Regions from separate parts of the Rhizobium atlanticum genome, predicted to be linked through region 1. Evidence: predicted binding sites of a transcription regulator. Region 1 holds the regulator's gene; each other region holds the start of a gene.
What was found. The regulator PhoB, encoded in region 1, activates phosphate uptake and scavenging genes when phosphate is short. The targets are predictions, from matches to a motif close to TGTCATNNANCTGTCAT.
Positions count from the first base shown of each region.

Region 2: the regulator PhoB is predicted to act here: its motif matches at 2,319-2,335, upstream of olsB (l-ornithine N(alpha)-acyltransferase).
Region 3: the regulator PhoB is predicted to act here: its motif matches at 1,840-1,856, upstream of PH551_RS04785 (DUF1045 domain-containing protein).

Region 1 covers NZ_JAQJCJ010000002.1:119,918-124,385, reverse strand. Annotated here, with positions in the region: gene pstA (phosphate ABC transporter permease PstA) at 1-837, shown strand, start outside; gene pstB (phosphate ABC transporter ATP-binding protein PstB) at 853-1,668, shown strand; gene phoU (phosphate signaling complex protein PhoU) at 1,713-2,426, shown strand; gene phoB (phosphate regulon transcriptional regulator PhoB) at 2,552-3,235, shown strand; gene PH551_RS02985 (GcrA family cell cycle regulator) at 3,622-4,155, opposite strand.
Region 2 covers NZ_JAQJCJ010000002.1:252,619-257,086, forward strand. Annotated here, with positions in the region: gene PH551_RS03675 (hybrid sensor histidine kinase/response regulator) at 1-2,272, shown strand, start outside; gene olsB (l-ornithine N(alpha)-acyltransferase) at 2,383-3,258, shown strand; gene PH551_RS03685 (NADP-dependent malic enzyme) at 3,484-4,468, opposite strand, start outside.
Region 3 covers NZ_JAQJCJ010000002.1:466,707-471,174, forward strand. Annotated here, with positions in the region: gene phnE (phosphonate ABC transporter, permease protein PhnE) at 1-455, shown strand, start outside; gene phnE (phosphonate ABC transporter, permease protein PhnE) at 463-1,806, shown strand; gene PH551_RS04785 (DUF1045 domain-containing protein) at 1,947-2,642, shown strand; gene PH551_RS04790 (alpha-D-ribose 1-methylphosphonate 5-triphosphate diphosphatase) at 2,656-3,795, shown strand; gene phnN (phosphonate metabolism protein/1,5-bisphosphokinase (PRPP-forming) PhnN) at 3,792-4,397, shown strand; gene PH551_RS04800 (GrpB family protein) at 4,407-4,468, shown strand, end outside.

The DNA of each region.
Region 1 (4,468 bases):
GCCAACAAGGGCCAGATCGATCTTTCCGTCGATGAGAAGAACCGCAAGGTCAACGACAAGCAGGTGGCCTGGATGAACCAGCTAAAGGCGGACGGCGCGCTTCAGAAGCAGTTCAACAGCGGCCTCTTCGTCAACGGCAATTCCAGCCGTCCCGAAGCCGCCGGCCTCGGCGTCGCCCTCATCGGCTCGCTCTACCTGATGCTGATCGTGCTCGTGCTGTCGCTGCCGATCGGTGTGGCGGCGTCGATCTATCTCGAAGAGTTCGCGCCGAAGAACAGGCTGACCGACCTGATCGAGGTCAACATCAACAACCTCGCCGCCGTCCCGTCGATCGTCTATGGTCTGCTCGGCCTTTCCGTCTTCATCAACTTCATCGGTCTGCCGCGCTCGGCGTCGCTGGTCGGCGGCCTGGTGCTGACGCTGATGACGCTGCCGACGATCATCATCGCGACCCGCGCGGCCCTGCGCGCCGTGCCGCCCTCGATCCGCGCCGCCGCCTTGGGCCTCGGCGCCTCGAAGATGCAGATGGTGTTCCACCATGTCCTGCCGCTTGCCATGCCCGGCATTCTCACCGGCACCATCATCGGCCTGGCGCACGCGCTCGGCGAAACCGCGCCGCTGCTCTTGATCGGCATGGTCGCCTTCGTCGCCAATGCGCCCGCGACACCGCTCGAGCCCTCGACGGCCTTGCCCGTGCAGGTCTATATGTGGGCGAACGAGGCCGAACGTGCCTTCGTGGAGCGTACTTCGGGTGCCATCATCGTCCTGCTCCTGTTCCTGGTCGTCATGAACATGGGCGCCATCCTCTTGCGTCGTCGCTTCGAGCGCCGCTGGTAAACGGAGTCAAACATCATGAACATGCTGACGGAAGCTGCAGTTGAAAAGGCGCTGGATCAGAAGATGAGCAACGTCCCGTATAAAATGATCGGACAGGATGTCTCCGTATACTACGGCGAGAAGCGCGCGCTTTTCGACGTGAACCTGAACATCCGTGAAAACACCGTAACCGCCCTGATCGGCCCCTCGGGCTGCGGCAAGTCGACCTTCCTGCGAAGCCTGAACCGCATGAACGACACGATCGAGGGGTGCCGCGTCACCGGCAAGATCACGCTCGACAGCGACGATATCTATGATCCGGATATCGACGTCGTCGAACTTCGCGCCCGCGTCGGCATGGTTTTCCAGAAGCCGAACCCGTTCCCGAAGTCGATCTATGAAAACGTCTCCTACGGCCCCCGCATCCACGGTCTCGCCAAGTCGAAGGCCGATCTCGACCAGATCGTCGAGAGCAGCCTGCAGCGCGCCGGGCTCTGGAACGAGGTCAAGGACCGCGTGCACGAATCCGGCACGGGCCTCTCCGGCGGTCAGCAGCAGCGCCTGTGCATTGCCCGCGCCGTTGCCGTCAGCCCGGAAGTCATCCTGATGGACGAGCCCTGCTCGGCCCTTGACCCGATCGCCACCGCCAAGGTCGAGGAGCTGATCCACGAACTGCGCGAAAACTATACGATCGTCATCGTCACCCACTCCATGCAGCAGGCCGCGCGCGTCTCGCAGCGCACCGCCATGTTCCACCTCGGCAATCTTGTCGAGGAGAACGACACCGACAAGATGTTCACCAATCCGGACGATCCCCGTACCCAGGACTACATCATGGGTCGCTTCGGCTGATCACGGCCATCCGAAGCCTTCCCCTTATTCGAGGACAAAGCCCCATGGCATCGACACATATTTATTCTGCCTATGATGATGATCTGAAGTTCCTTTCCAGGCGGATTTCCGAAATGGGCGGCCTGGCCGAACAGATGGTCGCCGAATCCGTCCGGGCGCTGGTCAACGGCGATACCGCGCTGGCGCAGAAGGTCATCTCAGACGACGTGATCCTCGATCACACCGAGCGCGAAATCGGCGACAAGGCGATCGTCACCATCGCCCGCCGTCAGCCGATGGCGGCGGACCTGCGCGAAATCATGGGTTCGATCCGCATCGCCGCCGATCTCGAACGCGTCGGCGACCTTGGCAAGAACACCGCCAAGCGCGTCATCGCCGTGCAGAGCACCGGCGTGCCCCGCAAGCTCGCCCGCGGTCTCGAGCATCTCTCCGAGCTGGCGCTTGTCCAGCTCAAGGAAGTGCTCGACGTCTATACGACACGCGCTGCCGACAAGGCGACCGCCATCCGCGAACGCGACAACGAGATCGACGCCATGTACACCTCGCTGTTCCGCGAGCTCTTGACCTACATGATGGAAGATCCGCGCAACATCACGAGCTGCACGCATCTGCTCTTCTGCGCCAAGAACATCGAGCGCATCGGCGACCATGCCACCAACATCGCCGAGACGATCTACTACATGGCAACAGGCGCCCAGCCGGAAGGCGATCGCCCAAAGGATGACAGCGCCAACACCGTCGGCGCCGCGACGGAATAATCCTTCCAAGATTGCGTGCGCGCCCGTTCGGGGCGCGCAAAGAGGTCGCAGCCAATTTCTGAATTTGCGCAGGACGCCTGCTTAAACCCCCAGTTTAAGGCTTGTGCGCGAGGAGACGGACACGCATGATCCCGAGAGTCGCAGTTGTTGAAGACGAGGAAGCCCTCAGCGTGCTCCTTCGCTATAATCTCGAAGCCGAAGGCTTCGAGGTCGATACCATCCTGCGCGGCGACGAGGCCGAAATTAGGCTTCAGGAGCGCACGCCCGACCTGCTCATCCTCGACTGGATGCTGCCCGGCGTCTCCGGCATCGAACTCTGCCGGCGCCTGCGCATGCGGCCGGAAACCGAGCGACTGCCGATCATCATGCTGACGGCGCGCGGCGAGGAGAGCGAGCGTGTGCGCGGACTGTCCACCGGCGCCGACGATTATGTCGTCAAGCCCTTCTCGACCCCCGAACTCGTCGCCCGCGTCAAGGCGATGCTGCGCCGTGCCCGCCCCGAGGTGCTGTCCTCGGTGCTGAAATGCGGCGATATCGAGCTCGACCGCGAAACCCATCGCGTCCACCGCAAGAGCCGCGAAGTCCGCCTCGGCCCGACCGAATTCCGCCTGCTGGAATTCCTGATGTCGTCGCCGGGCCGGGTCTTTTCCCGCTCGCAGCTGCTCGACGGCGTCTGGGGCCACGACATCTATGTCGACGAACGAACCGTCGACGTCCATGTCGGCCGCCTGCGCAAGGCGCTGAACTTCTCCAACATGCAGGACGTCATCCGCACCGTCCGTGGCGCGGGTTATTCGATGGAAGCCTGAGGCTGAGGGAGTGTGTGGGGTGGGCGTTCCCGCCAAACGCACGGCAGTACGGCTTGTGAGGCCCCCCTTGCCGTCGTCGATCGCAGCCGCTTCGTCGCCAGCGTCATTGCGCCGGCGAGGCTTATGCGTCTCGGCACCAACCTCTCCTCCGTCATCCCAGGGCTTGACCCTGGGATCCATGCGGCTGGCACGGCGTGAAGAGCTGATGGCATCCAACTGCTGGGAAACAATTGAAGCCGAGTGCTTGGCTGTGGCTCCCAGGGTCAAGCCCTGGGATGACGGAGTGTGGGGTTGGCTTGGTTGCTATACGCAAAGGTCACCTCCCCAATCGAATAAAAAAACGGGCCACTCGGCCCGTTTCACATGCTCAGCGATACAGCCCCCGCTCAGCTGACCCGTGCCGCCGCCCGGCGCCTTTCGTTGATCGGCTGATAGGCAAGCTTCTGATGATAGCTGCAATAGGGCGAATTGTCGGGGGACTCGCAGCCGCAGAAATGGAAATCTTCCTTGAGCGGGTCGCCGACCGGCCATTTGCAGGTGCGTTCGGTGAGCTCCGTCAGGCCGAGGCGGCGAGAAATCGGCACGACCACATTGCCGGCCGGCACATACTCCATTTCCTCGACGGCATCGACCTCGATCTCTTCCTTCAGCATCGTTGCGCCCTGTTGACGGGTCACGGTGCGGGTGGTGATCCGGGAGGCGTAGTTCGGCGCGCGCGGCGCGGATGTCTGGCGCTTCGGCGTGCGCGCCGCGGTGGCCGTGCCGCCGGCCTTGGCGCGGCCGGGAAGGCTGAGCCTGTGCACCTTGCCGATAACGGCGTTTCGGCTGACGCCGCCAAGCTGCGCAGCAATCTGGCTGGCGCTCAGTCCTTCGGCCCAAAGCTTCTTGAGTTTCTCGACCCGCTCGTCTGTCCAGTTCATGCCCTGTCTCCACCTTTTGCGTTGGTGATGGCAGAATCCCTCACCGTTGTCCCGGAAGCCTCCGAAACAAGAAACGCTTGATCAATTTTGGTGACTAGTTCCGCCGCATGCAGTCTAGTAATTGAACTTTAACCTAGTGTGAGGCTGACTCCGTGACAAGAGTCGCGGGAATCCGGATGAATCGAATTTCAAGTTTTCCCCAACTTGCTGCCTCTGCGTGGCATTTCTGCAATAATGCCTGTTGAAGGCCGAAAGTGCCGCTGCACAACCTTGCTGCATAGGCTAAGGCGCCAGTTTTGTTGACATTGCAGCG
Region 2 (4,468 bases), 130 kb from region 1:
GGGACAGTTGCAGGAAAGATTGTCCGCCGCCTTCGGCGGAACCGCCGTCAAGCCGCATCAGGAGCGGACGGAGGAAACCTCTCCGCGTCCCGGAGCATCGACAGCGCGCACGGGGGCTGCTTCCCTATCAGGGCCTGCAGCGACGCGGCGCCTGCTGTTCTACTGGCTGAGCGGCGCCGGCTTTCTGGCCGCAATGGTCCTGACGCTGCTCGCCCATGCCGGCGAGCCGTTGCTGCTTTCGGGCGGTCTCGTCGCTCTCGGCCTTGCCGTCATCGCCTGTTACGCCGTGCTGATGGTACGCCGGCAGAGAAGCAGGCAGCCCGCCGGTCGATCCGCTCCGAACGGCGATGATGGCGCGAAGCTCTTCGCCGAGGTGCATGACGTGCTCGGCGACATCACCCTCACCCGCGCCATGGACCGTCGCATCATCTCGGCCAACGACACCTTTCGCCGTCTGACCGGCCGGCTGCGCCCGGAAGGGCGGACCTGCGAAGAGATCGGGATTGCCTTCCGTCCCGGCCCGATCCCGCACTGCTACGACGTCGAGATATCGACGCCGGAAGGCCAGCGTATTTTCCTGTGGCGCGACGTGGTCACCCGCGATCCGGGCAGCGGCCACCTGCTGCTGCAGAGTGTTGCCCGTGATGTGACGGAGGAGCGGCTCGTCGCGCAGAGCCGCGAGTCGGCCCGCCAGAAAGCCGAGTATAACAGCGCCGCGAAATCCCGACTGCTTGCAACCGTCAGCCACGAAGTGCGCACGCCGCTTTCCGGCATTCTCGGCATGACGCACCTGCTCGCGGAAACGCGGCTGACGCAGGAACAGCAGAATTATCTCGCCAACATCCGCCAATCCGGCCACGCCTTGACCCAGCTTGTCGAGGATCTGCTCGATTTTTCCACCATCGAAGTCGGCCGTTTCGAGCTTCACCCGCGCTCGGAATCGCTGCGGAAGCTTCTGGAAAGCGTCGTCGAAATGCTCGCCCACCGGGCGCATGAAAAGGGGATCGAGATCGGCGCCACCGTGTCGTCAGACGTTCCGGAGAAAATGAGCTTCGATGCGGCGCGGCTGCGCCAGGTTCTGTTCAACGTCATCGGCAATGCTGTCAAATTCACCCAGGCCGGCGGCGTTTTCATCCGCGTATCGCTCGATGCCGGCAACCTGCTGATTACCGTCACCGACACGGGTCCGGGCATGACGGCGGAGGAGCTGGCGCGCGTCTTCGGCGAGTTCGAACAAGGTGGAAACGTTGCCGACAAGAGCGGCGGCACCGGGCTCGGCCTTGCCATCTCCGCCCGCATCATGCGCGAATTCGACGGCGCCTTGACGGTCACCAGCGAAAAGGGCAAAGGCAGCACATTCACCATACGCTTCCCCATTGAACTCGACAGCGAGCGCTCCGAACGGCGAAACACGCTGCTTGCCGGCAACAGCGTCGTGCTGCTGGCGCCGGCAGGGGCTGCCCGCTCCGCCATTGCCGAAACGATCACCGCGCTCGGCGGCACCTGCCATCTTGTCGACAGCGGCGAGGCCGCGCGCGCGAAGCTGCTCGGAATGGCAAGCGGCAGCCGCCGGCCGACCGATATTATCGTCGATCATCGCATGTCGGCGGAATTTTCAGCGCATCTCGCCGATCGCGCCGAAATCGCTGCCCTTGGCCTGCGCAAGGTCCTGCTCGTCAATCCCGAAGAGCGCAGCGCCCATCCGCTCGACCTGTTCGATGCCTGGCTCATCCGGCCTCTGCGCGAACAGTCGCTGATCGATGTGCTGCGCGGGCGCATGCGCGGAATGGAGAAGCGCGACGCGCTGAACGACAACCAGCCGGGTTTCGGACCGCCGATCGCCGAAACCATGGTGGCCGCACACGGCCTGCACATCCTGCTCGGCGAGGACGATCCGATCAATGCGATGCTGGTGCGCGTCGTCCTGGAAAAGGGCGGACACAAGGTGCACCATGTCGAGGATTTCGACACACTCCTCGATTGCGCGCTCGGCGAGGCGAGCGCGCGGCCAGACATCATCATCAGCGATCTGTCGATGCCCGGCGGCAACGGCATCGACATGCTGGGGCGGCTGCGCGGCCACGAAAGGCGGCTCGATCTTGACCCGGTGCCGGTGATCGTGCTCACCGCCGACAAGAGCGACGAGTCGCGCCGCCAGGTCTTGCTCAATGGCGCCAACCGCGTCATGGTAAAGCCGGTCGATCCGGTGCGGCTGCTGACGGAAGTTCAGGCGGTCGCCGCCCTTTCCGCCCGAAGGGCAGAAGCGCGGTAGGTCGCTGAATTGACTGCGCAGGCTGCTTGCGCCGGGAAATTCAATATGTCACTTTCCTGTCGCACAGAAGTGTTTTATGGCGTCGATAAGCCGGCAACGGGAGAATCGCCATGTCCTCCATCGACATCCTGAATTGTGACGTTACCGCGGAGGCTGCACGGCCGTCGACGGCTGCGCAGCAAGACGGCGACATCCTCGGCCGGATCGGCAATCTCGAAACCCGCCTTGCCCGCACGGCACGCGAGATCGATGCGGCCCAGGCCGTGCGCTACCGCGTCTTCGTCAAAGAAATGAAGGCGCAGCTGCCGCCGGAGGCCATGCGGCGCGAACGCGATTTCGATGCCTATGACGCTGTCTGCGACCATCTTCTCGTTCTCGACCGCTCGCTCGAAGGTGATCCGGAAGATCAGATCGTCGGCACCTACCGGCTGCTGCGCCAGGATGTCGCGATCGCCAATGGCGGTTTTTATTCGGCTTCCGAATTCGAAATCGAGAGCCTCCTCGCCAGGCACCCGGACAAGCGCTTCATGGAGCTCGGGCGTTCCTGCGTGCTGCCGGAATACCGCACCAAACGCACCGTTGAGCTTCTCTGGCAGGGCAACTGGGCTTATGCATTGAAGCACGGCATGAGCGCCATGTTCGGCTGCGCCTCGTTCCCCGGCGTCTATCTCGAAAGCCACGCACTGGCGCTGTCCTTCCTCTACCACAATGTGCTGGCGAAAGACGAATGGGCCATCGGCGCACTGCCGCATCTCGCCCGCAACATGGATCTGATGCCGGCCGAGGCCGTCAACCCGAAGCGGGCGCTGATGGCCCTGCCGCCGCTGATCAAGGGCTACCTCAGACTCGGCGCAATGGTCGGCTCCAGCGCCGTCATCGATCATGCCTTCAACACGACAGACGTGCTGATCGTGCTGCCGATCTCCAGCATTTCCGACCGTTACCTGAACTACTACGGCGCCGACGCCGGTCGCTTCGCAAGCTGATTGCAGTCAGGCGAAGCAGAGATTGCCAGTGCTGCCCCTCACCCTAACCCTCTCCCCGTTCTGACGGGGAGAGGGGACTTGCCGCACGAGCCGTGGATGGGGCGGAGAGATCGCGGCATATCCCCTTCGCCCCGCAGGCGGGGAGAAGGTCCCGGCAGGCGGATGAGGGGCTAATCTCGCCGATCTCCCTGGTCACTGAATATCTCGCTGTGCGGGCAGATGGCCTTATGACCCGCCATAGGCGGCGATCGCCGCCATGTTGACGATATCGCTGTCCTTGGCGCCCATCGAGGTGATCTGCACCGGCTTGTCGAGGCCGACGAGGATCGGGCCGATGACGGTGGAGCCGCCGAGTTCCTGCAGCATCTTGGTCGAGATAGAGGCCGAGTGGAAGGCCGGCATGACGAGGACGTTGGCGGGGCCGGAGAGCCGGCAGAAGGGATATTGCTCCATCACCTTGCGGTTCAGCGCCACATCGGCAGCCATCTCGCCGTCATATTCGAAATCGACGCGGCGCCGGTCGAGGATCTTGACCGCTTCGCGCACCCGCTCGGAGCGTTCGCCGGAGGGATGGCCGAAGGTGGAATAGGCAAGCAAGGCGACGCGCGGCTGATACCCCATGCGCCGTGCGAGACCGGCAGCCTCTTCGGCGATATCGGCAAGCTCTTCGGCGGTCGGCATGTCATGCACCGCCGTGTCGGCGACAAAGACCGTGCGGCCGCGGCAGAGCGCCAGCGACACGCCGATGACGCGGTGGCCGGGCTTCTCGTCGATGCAGCGGCGCACATCCTCGAGCGCGGTGGAGTAGTTGCGGGTGATGCCGGTGACCATGCCATCGGCGTCGCCGAGCGCCACCATGGTGGCAGCGAAGTGGTTGCGGTCGTTGTGGATCAGGCGCTGGGCATCGCGGTGGAGGTAACCGCGCCGCTGCAGCCGGGCATAGAGGTAATCGATATAGGCTTCGACCCGGGTGGAGATGCGGGCATTGACGATTTCGAAGCCGGGGCGGTTGAGGTCGATGCCGGCGCGCTCCGCCGTCGCCCGGATCAGATCCTCGCGGCCGAGCAGGATGGCGGTGCCGAGCTGCTGGTTGGCGTAGGACATGGCGGCGCGCAGCACCTGTTCTTCCTCGGCCTCGGCAAAGACGATCCGCTTCGGGCGGCGGCGGACACGTTCGTAGAGGCTGGCAAGCGTCGAGGCGATCGGATCG
Region 3 (4,468 bases), 350 kb from region 1:
CGGAAATCGTCATCGCCGGCCTGTTTTCAGCGATCCTGTCGATCGGGCCGGTCGCCGCCATCATCGCCATCACCCTGCACACGATCGGCGCGCTCGGCAAACTCTTCTACGAAGTCGCCGAAAATATCGACATGAAGCCGCATGAGGGGATGAAGGCCGTTGGCGCCAACTGGTGGGAGCGCGTGCGCTTCGCCGCCCTGCCGCAGGTGCTGCCGAATTTCGCCTCCTATGCGCTGCTGCGTCTGGAGATCAACGTGCGCGCCTCGACCATCATCGGCGCCGTCGGCGGCGGCGGCATCGGCGAAGAGCTGAAGCTTTCGATCTCGCGCGGCTTCGGCGCAAAGACCGTTGCCCTCGTACTCCTGTTGTTCGTGACGATCATCGCCGTCGACCAGTTCTCCGCCTGGCTGCGCCGCCGTCTCGTCGGCGAACACGCCTTCCTTCTGCAGCATTGAGGCCGCCATGACGGTGATCGACGCAAACCGCATGCATGAGATTGAAGCGCGCTATCCGGACTATTTCCACCGGTCGTTCCGCCAGCGTTTCGGCGGGCTAATGATCCTCATTGCGACCCTCCTCTACGGCCTCTACGCCGTCTGGTTCTTTGACCTGCCCAAGCTTCTTGCCGAAGCCCACTGGGAGCGCGTTGGCATATATCTCAGCCAATGGGTGAGTTATGATGTGCAGCCGGACTTCCGCATCCAGGATGACGGCTCGATCGAGGTGCGTTATCCCCGCTTCTCGCCGCTCGGCGACAATCCGCATCCGGACTGGGTGGTCAACAATCCCGATGGCAGCATCACCGTTTCCGTCAGCGGCACCAGCCGCAGCATCACCGTTTCGAAGAGCGAAACGATCGTGACCGCGCACGGCGTCAGCGTCCCGGTCAACGTTTCGAGCGGCGCGCCCCAGGTGGTCGGCCCGGTGCCGAGCTGGATGACGGTCTATGACGACAACGTGCTCGCTGATCTCGGCTTTGCCGGCGACGTCAGCATTTCCGTCGATCGCGTGAAAGTTCGCAAGCGTTTCCTCGGCTGGGCGAATTTCCTCTTCGACACGCAATCGTCATTCTTCGACAAGCCGGTCGGCGACGTCCTTGGCCTCATTGTCTCCGGCCCGCGCATCAAGCCCGACCAGTCCAACCTGTCGCTCGCTTTCGATGACATCTGGAACAACAGCGAATGGCAGCACGGCGACGTCTGGACCAAGCTTTTCCAGACGATCGTCATGGCCTTTCTCGGAACGCTGCTCGGCGCACTTGCCGCCTTCCCGCTCGCCTTCCTGGCGGCACGCAACATCACTCCGAACCGCCTCTTGAACCAGATTCTCAAGCGCTTCTTCGATTTCCTGCGCTCTGTCGACATGCTGATCTGGGCGCTTTTCCTGACACGCGCCTTCGGCCCAGGGCCGCTTGCCGGCAGCGGCGCGATCTTCCTCACCGAGACCGGCACGCTCGGCAAGCTTTATTCCGAGGGGCTCGAGAACATCGACAACAAGCCGCGGGAAGGCATCAAAGCGACCGGCGCCCAGACCGTGCTCGTCCATCGTTACGGCATCATGCCGCAGATCGTGCCCGTCATCGTCAGCCAGACGCTCTACCAGTGGGAATCGAACGTGCGCGGCGCCACGATCATCGGCGCTGTCGGCGCAGGCGGCATCGGCCTCAAACTCTGGGAGGCAATGCGCACCAACGCCAACTGGGAAAACGTCGCCTATATGGTCATTCTGATCCTGATCGTCGTCCTCCTGTTCGACGCCGCATCGAACTCGCTCCGCCATCGGCTGATGGGTACGAATTCGCACTGAGCACTCGATGAAGGCCGGTGGCGGCGCGGCCGTCATCATCATTCTGTCACGGAAATCTTTTAGCCGGGAGCCTGCTTGCGGTTCGCCGCCAAATCACTGCACATTGCGCTCCCCTTTCGACGATCCCCAGGACAAAATCCTTGCGCTACGCTCTCTATTTTTCGCCGCCAAAGGATGACCCTCTGACCGGCGCGGCTTCGCTCTGGCTCGGCCGCGATGCGTTCAGCGGCAAAACCTATCCTGCACCCGCACATGAGACGCTGAGTGCGCCAGAGCAGTTCGAGCTGACTGCCGACCCGCGACGCTATGGCTTTCATGCGACGATCAAGGCGCCGTTTTCGCTTGCCGCTTCTGTCACCGAAAAGGATCTCATGGCCTTTGCCGAGGAGTTTGCCGCGCGCACCCCGGCTTTCGAGATCCCCGAACTGGTGCTTGGCCAGCTCGGCCGCTTCTTCGCCCTTGTTCCCGGCTCTCTTCATCAACCTCTTCAGGATTTCGCCGCGAAGGTGGTAAAGTCATTCGAGCCGTTCCGCGCAACGCTGTCCGAGGCCGATATCGCGCGCCGCAATCCGGAAAGGCTCAGCGACAGCCAACGCGCCAATCTGCAGCGCTGGGGCTATCCTTACGTCATGGAGGATTTCGGTTTCCACATGACGCTGAGCGGCCAGGTGCCTGCAGAGCGCGCCGAGGTGATGAGAGCAATTCTGGCGGAACGTTTTGCCGGTTTCACCGGCCGGCCGCTTTCGATCTCCGGCCTTGCCGTCTTCATCGAGGAGACGCGCGGCGCCCCGTTCAGAGTTCGTTCCTGGCTGCCCCTTGCCGGCGCTAAAAACTGAAAGACCTGACAATATGAGCAAAGAGACCGTCTTTTCCAACGCCCGCATCGTTCTCGAGGACGACATCCTTTCAGGATCGATCCTCATCCGCGACGGCAAGATCGCCGATATCTCTGAAGGCAATTCGGTAACCGGCGAAGATTTCGAGGGGGATTACGTCATTCCCGGCCTTGTCGAACTGCATACCGACCATCTCGAAGGCCATTATCAGCCGCGTCCGGGCATTCGCTGGCACAAGACGGCTGCCGTCCAGGCGCATGACGCCCAGATTGTCACATCGGGCATCACGACGGTCTTCGACTGCCTGCGCATGGGCGCGGACGAGGACGGCGGGTTCGAACATGGCGAGATGCGAGAGATGGCCGACGCCATCCAATCGGCGGAGAAGGAAGGCAGGCTGCGCGCCGAACACCTCATCCACCTGCGCTGCGAGGTATCGGCCGACAATGTGCTTGAACATTTCGCCGATTTCGAAAATGATCCGCATGTGCGGCTCGTCTCGCTGATGGATCACGCGCCCGGCCAGCGGCAGTTCCAGACGATGGATCAATATATCTTCTACTACCAAAAGAAGCGTGGTCTGAGCGATGAGGCCTTTGCCCGTTTCGTCGCCAAGCGCCAGGCGGAATCGGCGCGCAATTCGACGCCACATCGAAACGCCATCGCCAAGGTCTGCGCCGAGCGCGGCATCACGGTCGCAAGCCATGACGACGCCACACTCTCCCATGTCGACGAGGCGATCGACAATGGCGTGCGCCTTGCCGAGTTTCCGACCAGCTTCGATGCCGCCCGGGCATCGCACGAGCACGGCATGAGCGTGCTGATGGGGGCGCCGAACATCGTGCGCGGCAAATCCCATTCCGGCAACATCGCCGCCCGCGATCTCGCCGAAATGGGCGTGCTCGACGTTCTGTCCTCCGATTACGTACCGCTCAGCCTGCTGCATGCACCCTTCATCCTTGCCGACGAGGTGGAAAGCATCACCCTTCCGAAAGCGATCGCGATGGTGACGTCGACGCCTGCCCGCACCGTCAGCCTCAATGATCGCGGCCGGATCGCGCCCGGGCTGCGCGCCGATCTCGTCCGTGTCCACCGCTCGCACGGCGTGCCGGTAACACGCTCCGTCTGGCGCCAGGGACGCCGTGTCGCATGACGCCGCACGAACCCCATGCGGCTGCTGGAGCCGAACGCGGTATCATGGTCGTCGTCGTCGGGCCGAGCGGCGCCGGCAAGGACACGCTGATGAACCTCGCTGCGCGGCGTTTTTCCGGCCGCGACAATGTGCATTTCGCCCGCCGCGTCATCACCCGCCACCGCGATGCCGGCGGCGAGGATCATCTTTCCGTCTCCCTTCAAGGCTTTGCCGCCATGGAACAGTCAGGCTCCTTCGCCGTGTGGTGGGAGGCGCATGGCCTGAAATACGGCATTCCGGCCGAAGTCTCGGTGGCGCTGTCGAGAGGCCATATCGTCGTGGCCAACGGCTCGCGCTCGGCGCTTCACCGCTTCCAGGCCGCTTTCCCGCGGCTGAAGGTCATCAATGTCACGGCCCGCCCGGAAGTGCTCGCCAGCCGGCTGGAAGGGCGCGGCCGGGAGTCACATGAGGACATCATGGCCAGGCTTGCCCGCGGCCCGCTGACCGTGCGCGGCGACTATGACGTGACGGAACTCGACAATAGCGGTTCGCTGGAAGAGGCCGAACTGAAGATGATCGCGATTCTGGACGAATTGCTGGCCGAAGTGCAGCGACCACAGTAGGGAGGCAGGATGCGTGCCATCAAAGTCGTCGATTACGACACTTCCTGGCCACTGCTCTTTGCCGCAATCAG